Regions from separate parts of the Zavarzinia compransoris genome, predicted to be linked through region 1. Evidence: riboswitches for the same ligand, from Rfam matches in the RefSeq annotation. Region 1 holds a riboswitch; each other region holds the start of a gene.
The links. Region 1 has a riboswitch for cobalamin ahead of DKG75_RS14230 (TonB-dependent receptor plug domain-containing protein). Riboswitches for the same ligand answer to the same signal wherever they lie in the genome.

Region 1 (4,173 bases):
TCGAAGGTCCCGGCCTGTTCCGGCCGGCGCACCAGTTGCACGCCCTGGGCATCCTCGCTGTCCATATAGGTATAGGTGGCGCGGAGCGTCAGGCCGTTCAGGGGTTCCAGCGTGCCCTCGACCTCGACGCCCCGGACCTTGGAAGTGCCGGCGAGATTGATCGGGCGCGAGACGCCGCCGCCCAGGAATTCGCTGCTGATCAGGTCGGAAATCGACTGGCGGAAATAGGTCGCGCCGACGGCCCCGCGCCCGCCCCAGAACGACTGGTCGACGCCGATGTCGAAGCCCCGCGTCTGTTCCGGCTTCAGGCCCGGGTTGCCGACGAACGTATTGCTGTAGCCGTGGAGTTCGAGCAGGGTCGGGTTCTTCACCCCGGTCCCGTGCGAGGCGTGGAACTTGGTGCCAAGCGTATCGATGAAATAGGCTGCGGTCAGGCGGTAGGTATTGGCGTCCTCGAACCGCTCGTTCTCGTCGCGGCGGAAGGCGGCGGTCAGGCTGAGGCCGTCCAGCAGGCTGACCTGATATTGCCCGGTGTAACCGGTCTGGTCGATCGAGGTCGAGAGATAGCTGCCGAAGCTGCTCCAGATCCGGGCATCGTCCTCTTTCCGCTCCGCCGCCAGGGTGAAGACATGGGAGGCGCCGGCAAGGGACGGCGTGTCGATGCGGAAATCGGTCTGGTAGTCGTAGCGGGTGCTGGTGCCCCGCGTAGTGAAGGTCGGGTCACCGTTGACGATATCGCCGTAGTAATCGACGTCGCTGTCGGCCCGGCTGATGCCGAGGCGGTGGGTCCAGCGGCCGTCCAGCAGGGAAAGCCGGGTCTGGCCGCGGAAGAAGCTCTGCCGCCCGCTGCCGCCGGCGCGATCGTCCAGGGTCAGGCTGATGCCGGTGCCGGGCTCGATGCCGAAGCCCTCGTCGCCCTCGCGGCGGAATTCGGTGCCGCGCGCGACGACGTCGAAACCCAGTTCCGGCAGCGGATCATAGGCGAATTTCAGATAGGCGGTGCCGTTGTTGTAACCGTCCCGTTCCGTATTGCCCCGCGCCTCGGCGGCGGAGGAAAAGCCGGAGGTAACGCCGCCGGTGACGCCGGCGAGAATGCTGTATTGTTCCCCGCCCGCGCTGAACGACAGGGCGCCCGCCGCGGTGCCCCGGCTGCCGGCTTCGGCGCTGAGGGCGACGCTCGGCTTGCCGCTGCCCTTGCGGGTGACGATGTTGACGACGCCGCCGGCCGCGTCCGAGCCGTAGAGCGCCGATTGCGGCCCGCGCAGCACCTCGATCCGCTCGATGTCGGCGGTCGGGATATGGGCGAAATCGACGCTGGAATCCGCGGCCGGGTCGTTGACCACCACGCCGTCGATCATGACCAGGGTCTGGTTGGTTTCGCTGCCCCGGATGCCGGCGCCGGTCAGGCCGCCGGTGACGCCGGTGCGGGTGACCGAAACCCCGGGCACGAGGCGCAGCGCGTCGGAGACGAGGCGCACCTGCTTTGCCTCCAGGTATTCCCGGTCGAGCACGGTGACCGTGCTGCCCACCTCGGTCAGCGGGGTCTGCTCGCCGCGATTGGCGGTGACGGAGACGGCGGGCAATTCCTCCGCCGCCAGGGCCGAAGCCGGCAAAGCGGCGGCGGAAACGACGGCGAGAAGCGAAACCCTGACCCCGAAAGACATGCCCATACCCCCTGCACCGCCAGATGGCGGCAACCGATGATCGAGGGACGCCGTGCGGGGAAGGGCTGGAGAAGCCCCGCCGCGACAGCGTCCATGACGCATCACCGCAGCGGGTTGACCGCACCCTGGGCTCGCCCGGCCCGGGGTTGAGTGATGCCCTCGGCGGCAGGTCTCCTGGCTCGCGGGTTATGGCCTTGCACCGTCTTCCCGGCCCAAAGGCCAGTGACGAATGGTGCAGGCTCGCCGCTTACAGTTGCGGGGACAGCCACGGCAGGGCTTTCGCCTTCCGTGTTCCCTTTTAATCCGGTGGAACCGCCAAAGCAGGCGCAGTTGAAGCGCGGCGCACGGAAGATGTCAATCCCGTTGCTCAGCGGCGCAGGCGGCGGCCGTCCAGGGGGGTGCGGGCCTGCCAGCCGTGGCGTTCCAGTTCCGGGTCCTCGTGCTCCTCGACCGGATGGCCGATGCACAGATAGGCGATCAGATGCCAGCCCGGATCGCAGTCGAGATCATCATTCACGGTCAGGGGATCGAGGATCGACACCCAGCCGACGCCGACGCCATGGGCCCGCGCCGCCAGCCACAGGGTATGGACGGCGGTGGTCGCCGAATGCTCGATGGTCGCGGGCATGGTGCGCCGGCCCAGCCCCTGGCCCTGGTCGGGCGCCATGTCGGCGAAGACGGCGAGATGGACCGGCGCCTCGACCAGGCCGGCGAGTTTGAGACGGGCGTAAAGCGCCGCCCGTTCGCCCGCGTAATCGGCCAGGGCCTCCGCATTGGCGCGCTCGAAATTGGCGCGGATGCGGGCACGCCGCGCCGGATCGTCGACGGTGACGAAGCGCCAGGGCTGGCAATTGCCGACCGAGGGGGCGAGATCGGCCAGCACCAGCAGATGGTCCAAGAGGCCGGGCGCCAGGGCATCGGTCCGGAAGCGGCGGACGTCGCGGCGCCAGCGCAGCAGGGTTTCGAACCGCGCGCGGAAATCCCGGTCGAAGACGGGCGGCGCGGTCATGCCAGCGCCGCCGCCAGCCGCGCGAACGCCGCCTCATCCGCCGGCAGGCCGAGGCGCAGCCAGTCCGGGCGATAGGCGAAGGGCCGGGCCAGGATGCCGGCCCGGCCCAGCCGCTCGAACCACGCCCCCGCCGCCGCGTGGCCGTAGAGGCGGAACAGCCGGCAGCCGCCCTCGAGGCGGAAGCCGGCGCCGGCCATCAGCGCGTCCAGCCGGGCGGCCTTTTCCGCCGTCGCGGCCGCGGCCGCCATACGCCAGCGCTCGTCGCCGAGGGCCCCGGTGCCGATCGCCATCGCAGGGCCCGACACCGCCCAGGCGCCCAGCGCCTCGCGCATCGCGGCGGCGATTTCCGGCGCCGCCAGCAGGAAGCCGAGACGGACCCCCGCCAGCCCATAGGTCTTGCCGAAGGAGCGCAGGATCACCAGCCCCGGCCGGGGCAGATAGGGCGCGAGGCTGACCCCGGGTTCGAGATCGGCAAAGGCTTCGTCGACGACGAGAAAGCCGCCCGCCCGGTCGAGCCGGGCCGCCAGCGGGATCAGGTCGGCCGCCTTCAGCACCCTGCCGTCCGGGTTGTTCGGGTTGACCACCACGGCGTGGCTGGCGCCATCGAGTTCGGCCAGGCTCCGCGCCTCGCGCACCCTATGGCCGGCGCGGGCCCAGCCCGGGCCATGCTCGCCATAGGTCGGGCCCAGCACCGCCGCCGCCCCGGGCGCCGCCAGCAGGGGCAGCAGTTCGATCAGGATCTGGGTGCCCGGGGCCGCCACCACCAGGGCCGGGTCCGGCACGCCGTAGGCCGCCGCCGCGATGCTTTCCAGGCGGGCGAGGTCTTCGGGTTCCGGCAGGTCGGTGAAGACGGCGGGATCGAGGGTGGGCAAGGGATAGGGCACGGGGTTGATGCCGGTCGAAAGGTCCAGCCAGGGCCGGGGCGCATCGGGAAAGCGGGCTTGCGCGGCGCGGCGGCGGCCGCCGTGGACCGTCAAGGGATCTGACATCCGGGGCGATTCCATGCTAGCGGTGCTGCCCTCCATGACGTTCGATCTCCTTCCCCTGCTGCTGGTGCTGGCCCTCGCGATCGAGGCGGCCTGCGGCTATCCCCAGGCGCTGATCCCCCGGATCGGCCATCCCGTGATCTGGCTGGGCGGCCTGATCGCGCGATTCGACCGGCACTTCAATCGACCGACCATGCCGAAGCGCCGGCGCCGGCTCAATGGGCTTGCCGCCCTCGTCCTGCTGCTGGCCGTCGCCGCGGTGCCTGCCGCCCTGGTCCAGGTCGCGGTGTTCCGGGTGCTGCCGCCTTGGCTGGCCCTGGCCGTTCTCGCCCTTGCCGCCTCCACCCTGCTGGCCCAGCGCAGCCTTTACACCCATGTCGCGGCGGTCGCCACCGCGCTCGAGACCGGCGGGCTGACGGCCGGGCGGCAGGCGGTTTCGATGATCGTCGGCCGCAATGTCTCGGTCCTGGACGAGGCCGGCGTGGCCCGGGCCGCGATCGAAAGCCTGGCCGAG
Region 2 (4,173 bases), on a different contig from region 1:
GCGATAGGAGACGGCGACGCGCGACTGATTCTTCGGCACGCCGGCGAACAGCACCTCGATGGTGTCGCGGCTCAGACGGCCGCTTTCCGCCTCCGCGCGCGACAGCGCCTGGAATTCGCCCAGGGCCTTGGGCGTCAGGCACGCCTCCCCGGCGGCACTGTCCGCGACGGCCGCGCGCCAATAGCGCAGCACCGACAGATCAGCCTTGACCATGACAAACCTCTCACCCGACCACCGCCGGCCTGCCCCTTCCGGGGCCGGCCGGGTGCAACCATAACCACTCTCTCGTAGCAGAGTATCCTGGTTTTACAACCGGGCGCGGCAAACCGCCCCGCGGCGGGGTCAAAGCGGGGCGGCGCGTTCCGGCAGGATGAGGCGGCACAGGGCATCCAGCCCTTCCGTCAGCGCCGCGGGGCCGGGCTGGAGGATGACCGGCGCCTTGATCTCGTGCAGCCGGCCGTCGCGGACCGCGGGAATGCGCTCGAAGCCGGGCCGGGCCGCCAGTTTCTCCGGCCGGAACTTCTTGCCGCACCAGGAGGCGACGATGATCTCGGGCGCGGCCGCGACCACCTGTTCCGCGGTGACGATCCGGTCGCGGGCGGCGCCTTGGCCGGCCAGATGGGGGAAGACGTCGACACCGCCCGCGGCCTCGATCAATTCCGAGATCCAGGCGATGCCGCTGATCATCGGCTCGTCCCATTCCTCGAAATAGACCCGGGGACGATGGTCGAGCCGGGCCGCCGCCGCCCTCGCCGCATCGATGCGGCGGGCGAAGCCGTCGGCCAGGGCCAGGGCCCGCGGCCCTGCCCCGACCATGGCGCCGAGCAGGCGGATCATGTCCAGAATCCCGGCGATGCTGCGCTGGTTGAAGGCGTGAACGGCGATGCCGGCGCGCACCAGATCGGCCACGATCGCCGCCTGGAGATCGGAGAAGGTGAGCACCAGATCCGGCTTCAGGGCCAGGATCTTCGGCATGTCGGCAGAAGTGAAGGCCGAGACCCGGGGCTTGTCGCGCCGGGCCGCCGGCGGGCGGACGCAATAGCCGGAGATGCCGACGATGCGGTCCTCCGCGCCGAGGAGATAGAGGGTTTCCACCGTCTCCTCGGTCAGGCAGACAATCCTTTCCGGCGGAAAGGCCATCAGGCGAAGGCCGGCACTGGCCGGGCGACGAGGCCGAGCGAGATCGCCGCCTGATGGACGACGGCAAGGATCGCCAGCGCCAGCACGTTCATCTGCAGGACATAGCCGACGATGGCGGCGCTGAACGCCCCCTCGCCGTTGCCGATGGCCAGGGCCGAGGCATAGAGCGCAAGCTGCCAGACGACGAATGCGGCAACGAAGCCGGCAAGCCCGCGCACCAGCGCATGGCGGCGCGCCAGCAGGCCCGCCGCCGCGACGGCACCGGCCAGCGACAGCAGCGCGCTGATGCCGATGGCGCCGCCCCAGGCATAGGTCGAGGCGTCATGGGGATAGGACAGCAGGCCGAAGCCGATGGCCTGATTGACCGCCCAGGCCAGGACGACCGCCAACACCGCATCGCGGCGCGACAGATTGAGCGCGGCAATGGCGGCAAGGGCCGCGAAGGGCGTCGCGCAGGCCAGCACCAGCGAGAAGGCCGCACCGGCCAGGGTGATGAAGCCGAGCCACAGCAGGCTGCGGCTGCGGGCGGACAGGCCGGCCAGGGCGCCACCGGACGGAAGGGACGAAACACTCATGAGATCACCTCTTTCCCCACGCATGGGCGATATAGCGGGCGGGGAAAGCGGGCGACGGCGCACGGCCGGGATGAGGCCGGCGGCGACGCCACCGCCGGGACACCCCGCCCGACGACTGGTCTTCACGGCAGGTCTCCTGGCTTGCGGATCGCCGCCCTGGCCGGCCTTCCCGGACCCGGGCGGATCCAGTGGCATGTTCGGTTCGGGCTAGCCGCTTACAGTTGCGGGGGCAGCGCCGGATTTGCACCGGCTTCCCTCTTCGCCCGCCGAGCGGGCACCGGGAAGGCGATCATCTGGCGGCCAAAGCGCCGCCGCTGTCAAGATCGCCGCGCCATGCCGCCGGGGTGGCCCGCTTCAGGGGCAGGCACCGGCAAAGCCGGCGAAGGCGCGGTCGAATTCGTCCGGCTGCTCCAGGAAAGCCGCGTGGCCGGCATCGAAAAGCTGGACCCGGCGGTTCGGCGCCTTGAGCGCCGCAGCCTTCGACCACGACCAGCGCAGCGTCCGGTCCTTGCGGCCCCAGGCATAGAATACCGGCATGGCCAGCGCCGGCACGAGGTGCCGCAGGTCCGCCTGCGGCCTTGCGAAACTTTCCCAGGCCTGGGCCAGGATGCCGGCGACGGCCGGGCCGCCGGCGACGATCTCGTCGCGGCGCCAATCGGCGGCCGGCGCGGGCAGAATCGTCCGGTAATAACGGGCGAACCAGTCGGGAAAGCGGCGGTCGCCGGCGGCGGCACGCGCAAAGCGGCGAGCCATGTGGCGGCAATAGAGACGGGCGACGAGATTGACCGGCGCCAGCCCCCCGGAATCGCACAGCACCAGGCCCCGGACGCGGTCGGGGTGAGCGGCGGCATAGCTGATCGCGGCCGCCCCGCCGATGGAATTGCCGATGACGATGACGCGCGACAGCCCCAAGGCAGCCACCGCCCCGGCGAGAATCCCGGCATAGCGGGCGGCGCTGGCCGGCGCCGCTTCCGCCGGGCTGTCGCCATGGCCCGGCCAGTCCAGGGCCAGAACGGTGAAACGGTCACCCATCCGTTCGGCGAAACGGTCGTAGTCTCGCGCCCCCTGGCCGGTGGCGTGAAGGCAGAGGATCGCCGGTCCCGCCCCTTGCGTCCTGACGGCGATGGTCGCGCCCGCGGCTTGGATATGGTCGAGTGGCATCGGATTCTTCTCCTCGGCGCCGGCCCGTGCCCGCCTTATCATGTGATATATATATCACTTAATGGAGCCCACCGACAAGTGACCAACGCCCTTGAGCCCCCGAAGAGCCCGGCCAAGCCCCGGCGGCCCGAAGAGACCCGCGCAGCCCTGCTCGACGCGGCCGCGCGGGAATTCGAAGAGACCGGCTTCGAGCAGACGAACACGAACCGGATCGCCCGGCGCGCAGGCTATGCGCCGCAGACCTTCTATCGGCATTTTCCCGACAAGCTCGCCATCTTCCTCGCGGTCTACGAACGCTGGGTCGGGGCGGAAGCGGCGGCCTTCGCCGCGACCGACCGGGCGATCGATGCGGCCGACGTCCTGATCCGGCATCACCGCGGCTCGCTGATGTTCCGGCGCACCCTGCGCGCCCTCACCCTGACCGATCCGCGCGTCCGCGCGGCCCGGGCCGCGAGCCGGCTGGCCCAGGTCGAACGCCTGCGGCAGCGGTTTCCGCAGCTGGCGCAGACCGGCGGGACGGAACTCGCGTTCAGCCTGCTGACGATCGAGCGGCTGGCCGATGCCCATGTCGAGGGCGAGTTGAGGGACATGGGGCTCGCCGAAGCCGACAGCCGCCAGGAACTGGCCCGCCGGCTGGCGCAGGCCTTCGCCATCCCGCACTGACCCCGCCGCCCCGGGGTGACCGGGGCGGGGCCGCGCTATCGCTTGGGTCGGAAAGCGGCCGCCCCCGCGGGGAGGGCGGCGCAGGCAGGCGTCACGCCAGCGCGGGCACCGGCGATTCGAAGCCGGGCGTGCCGATATTGACCGGCAGGCCGAGGAGATAATTGCGCATGCGGTCGCGGCAGAGATCGGTCGGCGCGATCAGGGTGCGGCGGCGGTCCGAGGGATCGGGCCGCTTTTGCAGCCACCCGGTCGAGACCAGTTCGTCGATCTTGCGCATGGCGGTGGTCGAGGGCAGCGTCGTCGCATGGCAGGCGCTGGTGACCGAAACCACCCGGTGCAACAGGGATTGCTCGATCAGATAGAGCAGGATTTCCCAATTGGCGTCGCCGTCGACGCAGGACGGCAGCAGCTTGTCCCGGAACCGGCGCGCGGCCTGCAGCGCCTTGATCCGGTGCAGCATTTCGCTTTCTTCGGGGGCCTGGCTCGGCAGCGTGCGGGGCGGGTTGATCACCAGCCGGTGCACCGGCTGCGGCGCCGGCACCTGGGGCATGGCGGCAGGCGCCAGCCGCGGCATCGCGGTCACCGGCGTGGGCGACACCGCTTCGCGCGAGAGGCGGACCGCCGCATTCTCGAT
Region 3 (4,173 bases), on a different contig from region 1:
GCGCTCGCGGCTTTCGAGCAGGGCGAAACTCTTGCCCGGGCAATGGGCCTGGAGGTGATAGGCCGCCCCGATGCCGGACAGGCCGGCGCCCACGATCAGCACGTCCAGATGCTCGGTCGGCATTCTCTTCCCCATCCTGGCCCTGCGGTTTGCCTTAAAGGCGCGATCCGCCGTTATGTCGCGACGGCCTCGGCCATCGGGCCGGGCACGGCGCCACTATACGCACAATTTTGTCAGTTGAAATAGAATTTTGTCGGATGAGAAAGGTTTGGAACGGGGCCGGGGGCGCCCCCGATGGCCCCCGGCCCGTTCCGGGCGGTCAGGCGGCTTCGTAGAGGCGGCGTTCGACGATGCCCCGGCCCCTGAGGCCGTGAAGCGCCTTGGCCCCGGCCAGGACCAGGAGATCGGCCAGCGGCTCGATCGCGATGACGAGAAGATAGGCGCCGCCGAAACTGGCGACCGCGGTCAGGTTCTCCGCCCCGAAGCCCTGGCCGTAGAGGGCCCAGAAGGCGACCCAGGCGACGATCCCGGCCTGATAGGCGGTCGACAGCGCCAGAGCCTGCGTGTAGCGCAATTCGACATAGGGCGTCTCGGGCGCGATCACCTTGCGCGCCAGGGCGCCGAGGGCGAAGAGCGGCACCAGCAGGGTGGTGACGTTCATGCCGTATTGCGGCAGGTCGAAGGGCGCGAAGAACAGCCCCTGGATCAGGAGCCCGGCGGCCAAGCCGAGCGCCGCCGGAGCCGCGCCCAGGATCAGGAACAGGGTGGAACCGAGGATCAGGTGCACCTCGGAAACGCCCACCGGGTAATGCGGCAATAGCTCGAAGAACGAGAAGACGAGGGCGGTCGCCGCGACGGCACGCAGGCCGAGGGAGACGAAGCCGCGCTCGCGGGCGGCGTCATAGGCCAGCTTCAGCGTGTAACCGCCGGCACCCGCCGCGGTCGCATAGCTCAGCCAGATCTTTCCGCCCTCGACGAGGCCGGGTTCGATATGCATGTCCAATCTCCTTTGCCGTCTCACCCGACGGCGCGAGGTTGATATCTTGCCGGTGGCAGGTCTCCTGACTCGCGGGTCGCTGCGCCTTCCGCCTTCCCAGCCCGGCCGGTTTCCCGGCAAGGCCAGTGGCATGATGGAAGGACGCTCGCCGCTCACAGTCGCGGGGGCGGTCGGGGCTGGGGCCTAAGGGCCCTTCCCCATTCCCTTTTCATCCGGTCGGCGGGGGCCACCCGCCGGCCGGAAACCACAAGCGCGGACAGCAGGGGCCAAGCCGGCCCGCCTGTCAAGCGAGGAAGACGGCGGTTCAGGCGGCGGCGGTCGCCTTGCGGCGGGCGATCTCGGCGTCGCGCACCGGCGGCAGGCCGAACAGGCGGCCGTATTCGCGGGTGAATTGCTGCACGCTTTCATAGCCGACGGCAAAGGCGGCGCTGCCGGCGCTCTGCCCTTCCGCCTGCATCAGGCGGCGGGCCTCGATCAGGCGCAACTGCTTCTGGAATTGCAGCGGCGACAGCGAGGTGACGGCACGGAAATGCCGGTGGAACGAGGACGGGCTCATGCCCGCCACCTCGGCCAGATGTTCGACCGGCAGGCGCCGGGCGAAATCGGCGCGCAGCACGGCGACCGCCCGCGCCACCCGCTGCTGGTGCCCGTCCGCCCAGCCGAGCCGGCGGATCGCCGTGCCGTGGCGCCCGGCCAGCAGCCAATAATGCATTTCGCGCAGCAACTGCCCCTGAAGCACGGGCAGGGACGCCGGCCGGTCCAAGAGTTTCATCAGGCGCAGCGCCGCATCCGCCACTTCCGCATCGGTCGGCTCGACCCGGACCGGGGCGGCATCGGCGACCCGGGCGGCCCCCATCTCGGTCGCGAGATCGACGATCAGGGCGGGATCGAGCGCAAGGACCAGGGAGTAATAGGGCGCGACCGGGCTGGCCCGGGTGATCTGGCTGACCGTCGGGACATCGGCGGTGATCAGCAGGCTGTCCCCGGCGGCGAAGGCGAAACTCTCCGCCCCCATGGTGACCTGCTTGCCGCCCTGGACGACCATGCACACCAAAGGCCGCGAGATCGCATGCAGCAACCCGCTGGGCGCCGTGGCGCGGACGAGGCCGAGACCGGGAATGGGGGTCGCGGCAAGGCCCGAGGCATCGGCATGGGCATCGGCATAGCGGCGGACGGTATCGAGCAGCGTGGTCATGGTCGAAGCCTATGCCATCGCCCGCGCGCCCGCATCCCCCCTGGCAGGATCAGGCAAATCTTGTCGAGCTTCCGGCAACCGCGCGCACCGCCGCCCGCCGATAGTGATCCCGTCACGCGACAGAGGAGACCGACGCCATGACCAAGATCAGCCTCGTTACCGGCGCCAGCCGCGGCCTCGGCCGCAATACCGCGCTGCATATCGCCCGGCGCGGGGGCGACGTCATCGTCACCTATCAGAACAATGCCGAGGCGGCGGCGGTGGTGGTCGCGGAAATCGCCGCCCTCGGCCGCAAGGCCCTGGCCTTCCCGCTCGATGCCGGCGATATCGCCGGCTTTCCGGGCTTCGCCGACCGGCTGCGCGCAGGCCTGCGCGAGACCTGGGGCCGCGAGACTTTCGACCATCTGGTGAACAATGCCGGCCACGGCGACCTGACCCCGATCGGCACCACCACCGAGGCGCAGTTCGACCGTCTGGTGAACGTCCATTTCAAGGGCGTGTTCTTTCTCACCCAGGCCCTGCTGCCCCTGCTGGCCGATGGCGGGCGCATCGTCAACCTGTCGTCGGGCCTGACCCGGGTCTCGCTGGCCGGCTATGCCGTCTATGCCGCGGCCAAGGGCGCGGTCGAGGTCCTGACCCGCTATATGGCGAAGGAACTGGGCGGGCGCGGCATCGCCGTGAACGCCGTCGCCCCCGGCGCGATCGAGACCGATTTCGGCGGCGGCGCGGTGCGCGACAATCCGGAGATCAACCGGATCTTCGCCGAAATGACCGCCCTCGGCCGGGTCGGCCTGCCCGACGACATCGGCCCGATGATCGCCGCCCTGCTCGGCGAGGACAACCGCTGGGTCAATGCCCAGCGGATCGAGGTTTCCGGCGGCCAGGGACTCTGAGCCCCGGCCCCGGCCCCAGCCGCTCGACGGTCAGGACCAGGGTGAACAGGGCCATGGCGGGGAGATGGAACGGCCCCGCCACCATGGCCGCCAGCATCAGGGCCCAGCAGGTGCCGAGGCAAGCGGCGCCGGTCGCAAGCCCCAGGCGCAGCGCCCCGGCGCCCGCCCCCGGCCGGCAGCGGCACCGTTCGAGGCAGGCGCGCCGGGCCGGCGTCCCCTGCCAGCAAAGGGCCAGGACCAGCGCGGGCACCACGGCCCAGGTCCCGGCCGCGGCATGGAGGGCGAGGGCCGCCACGGTCAGGGGCACCCCCGCCGGCAGCCAGACCGCGAGATAGCCGGCGACGAAGGGCACCACGTCGCCGGGCCCCGCTGCCGGCCGCCCCAGCGGCACGGCCAGCAGCAGCGGCATCATCGCCAGCAGCATCACGCTCCACGACAGGGCAAGCCCCCCCGGCGGGTTCAGCAGCAGCAGCCATTCGAGGCGCTGCCAATCCCAGTCCAGCAGGACGCCGGCCCCCGGGCCGCACAGCCCGGGCAGGAACAGCCCGCGCTCGCCGAAGACCAGCAAGGTCCAGCCCGCCAGGCTGAGGCCGGACAGCAGCAGCACCGGCCGGCCCTTTTGAACCGCACACTCTTCGCGCGTCGGATCCATCGCGGCGTCTCACCCCGGTTCAGGTCTTAAGTCGCCCCAGTCTTGGCGTCGGGCCCGAGGGCCGGCCAAGGCCCCGTGCACGAACGGCGCCTGTCGGGCACGAGCGGCGCCAACCGGCGTAAACGCACCGCCGCAAGCCCTTGCGGCAGCGCAAAAGGGCCGGGCGGCGCCGGCCCCCGGCAAAGCCGCATTTCGTGCAGCCGCACCGCCGTTCATTCACGACAAGCGCCGTCCGGGCCCCGAAAACCGCACCGGTGAATCCGGCGTTGATGCTGCACCGCACCGCAACCGACCGTGGGACCCAAGGCGCAACCAAAGCGCAACGACGTCCCGACGCCGCGGGGAGGCGGTGCAACGATGATCCCAGGCCCCTTCAACTATCACCGGCCGGCATCCATCGCCGATGCGGTCAAACTTCTGGCCGATCTCGGCGACG

Region 2: another riboswitch for cobalamin. It lies ahead of DKG75_RS21755 (hypothetical protein); the one in region 1 lies ahead of DKG75_RS14230 (TonB-dependent receptor plug domain-containing protein).
Region 3: another riboswitch for cobalamin. It lies ahead of DKG75_RS13635 (energy-coupling factor ABC transporter permease); the one in region 1 lies ahead of DKG75_RS14230 (TonB-dependent receptor plug domain-containing protein).

The regions. Positions count from the first base shown of each region.
Region 1 covers NZ_QGLF01000004.1:75,615-79,787, reverse strand. The annotation lists gene DKG75_RS14230 (TonB-dependent receptor plug domain-containing protein) at 1-1,664, opposite strand, end outside; cobalamin riboswitch at 1,812-1,996, opposite strand; gene bluB (5,6-dimethylbenzimidazole synthase) at 2,032-2,673, opposite strand; gene cobD (threonine-phosphate decarboxylase CobD) at 2,670-3,662, opposite strand; gene cbiB (adenosylcobinamide-phosphate synthase CbiB) at 3,697-4,173, shown strand, end outside.
Region 2 covers NZ_QGLF01000008.1:64,023-68,195, reverse strand. The annotation lists gene DKG75_RS21765 (AAA domain-containing protein) at 1-213, opposite strand, end outside; gene DKG75_RS21760 (cobalamin-binding protein) at 343-1,140, opposite strand; gene DKG75_RS21755 (hypothetical protein) at 1,140-1,715, opposite strand; cobalamin riboswitch at 1,825-2,012, opposite strand; gene DKG75_RS21750 (alpha/beta fold hydrolase) at 2,070-2,876, opposite strand; gene DKG75_RS21745 (TetR/AcrR family transcriptional regulator) at 2,955-3,539, shown strand; gene DKG75_RS21740 (response regulator) at 3,631-4,173, opposite strand, start outside.
Region 3 covers NZ_QGLF01000003.1:616,752-620,924, reverse strand. The annotation lists gene DKG75_RS13640 (flavin-containing monooxygenase) at 1-123, opposite strand, end outside; gene DKG75_RS13635 (energy-coupling factor ABC transporter permease) at 320-997, opposite strand; cobalamin riboswitch at 1,035-1,243, opposite strand; gene DKG75_RS13630 (AraC family transcriptional regulator) at 1,302-2,192, opposite strand; gene DKG75_RS13625 (SDR family NAD(P)-dependent oxidoreductase) at 2,330-3,085, shown strand; gene DKG75_RS13620 (copper chaperone) at 3,042-3,737, opposite strand; gene DKG75_RS13615 (FAD binding domain-containing protein) at 4,095-4,173, shown strand, end outside.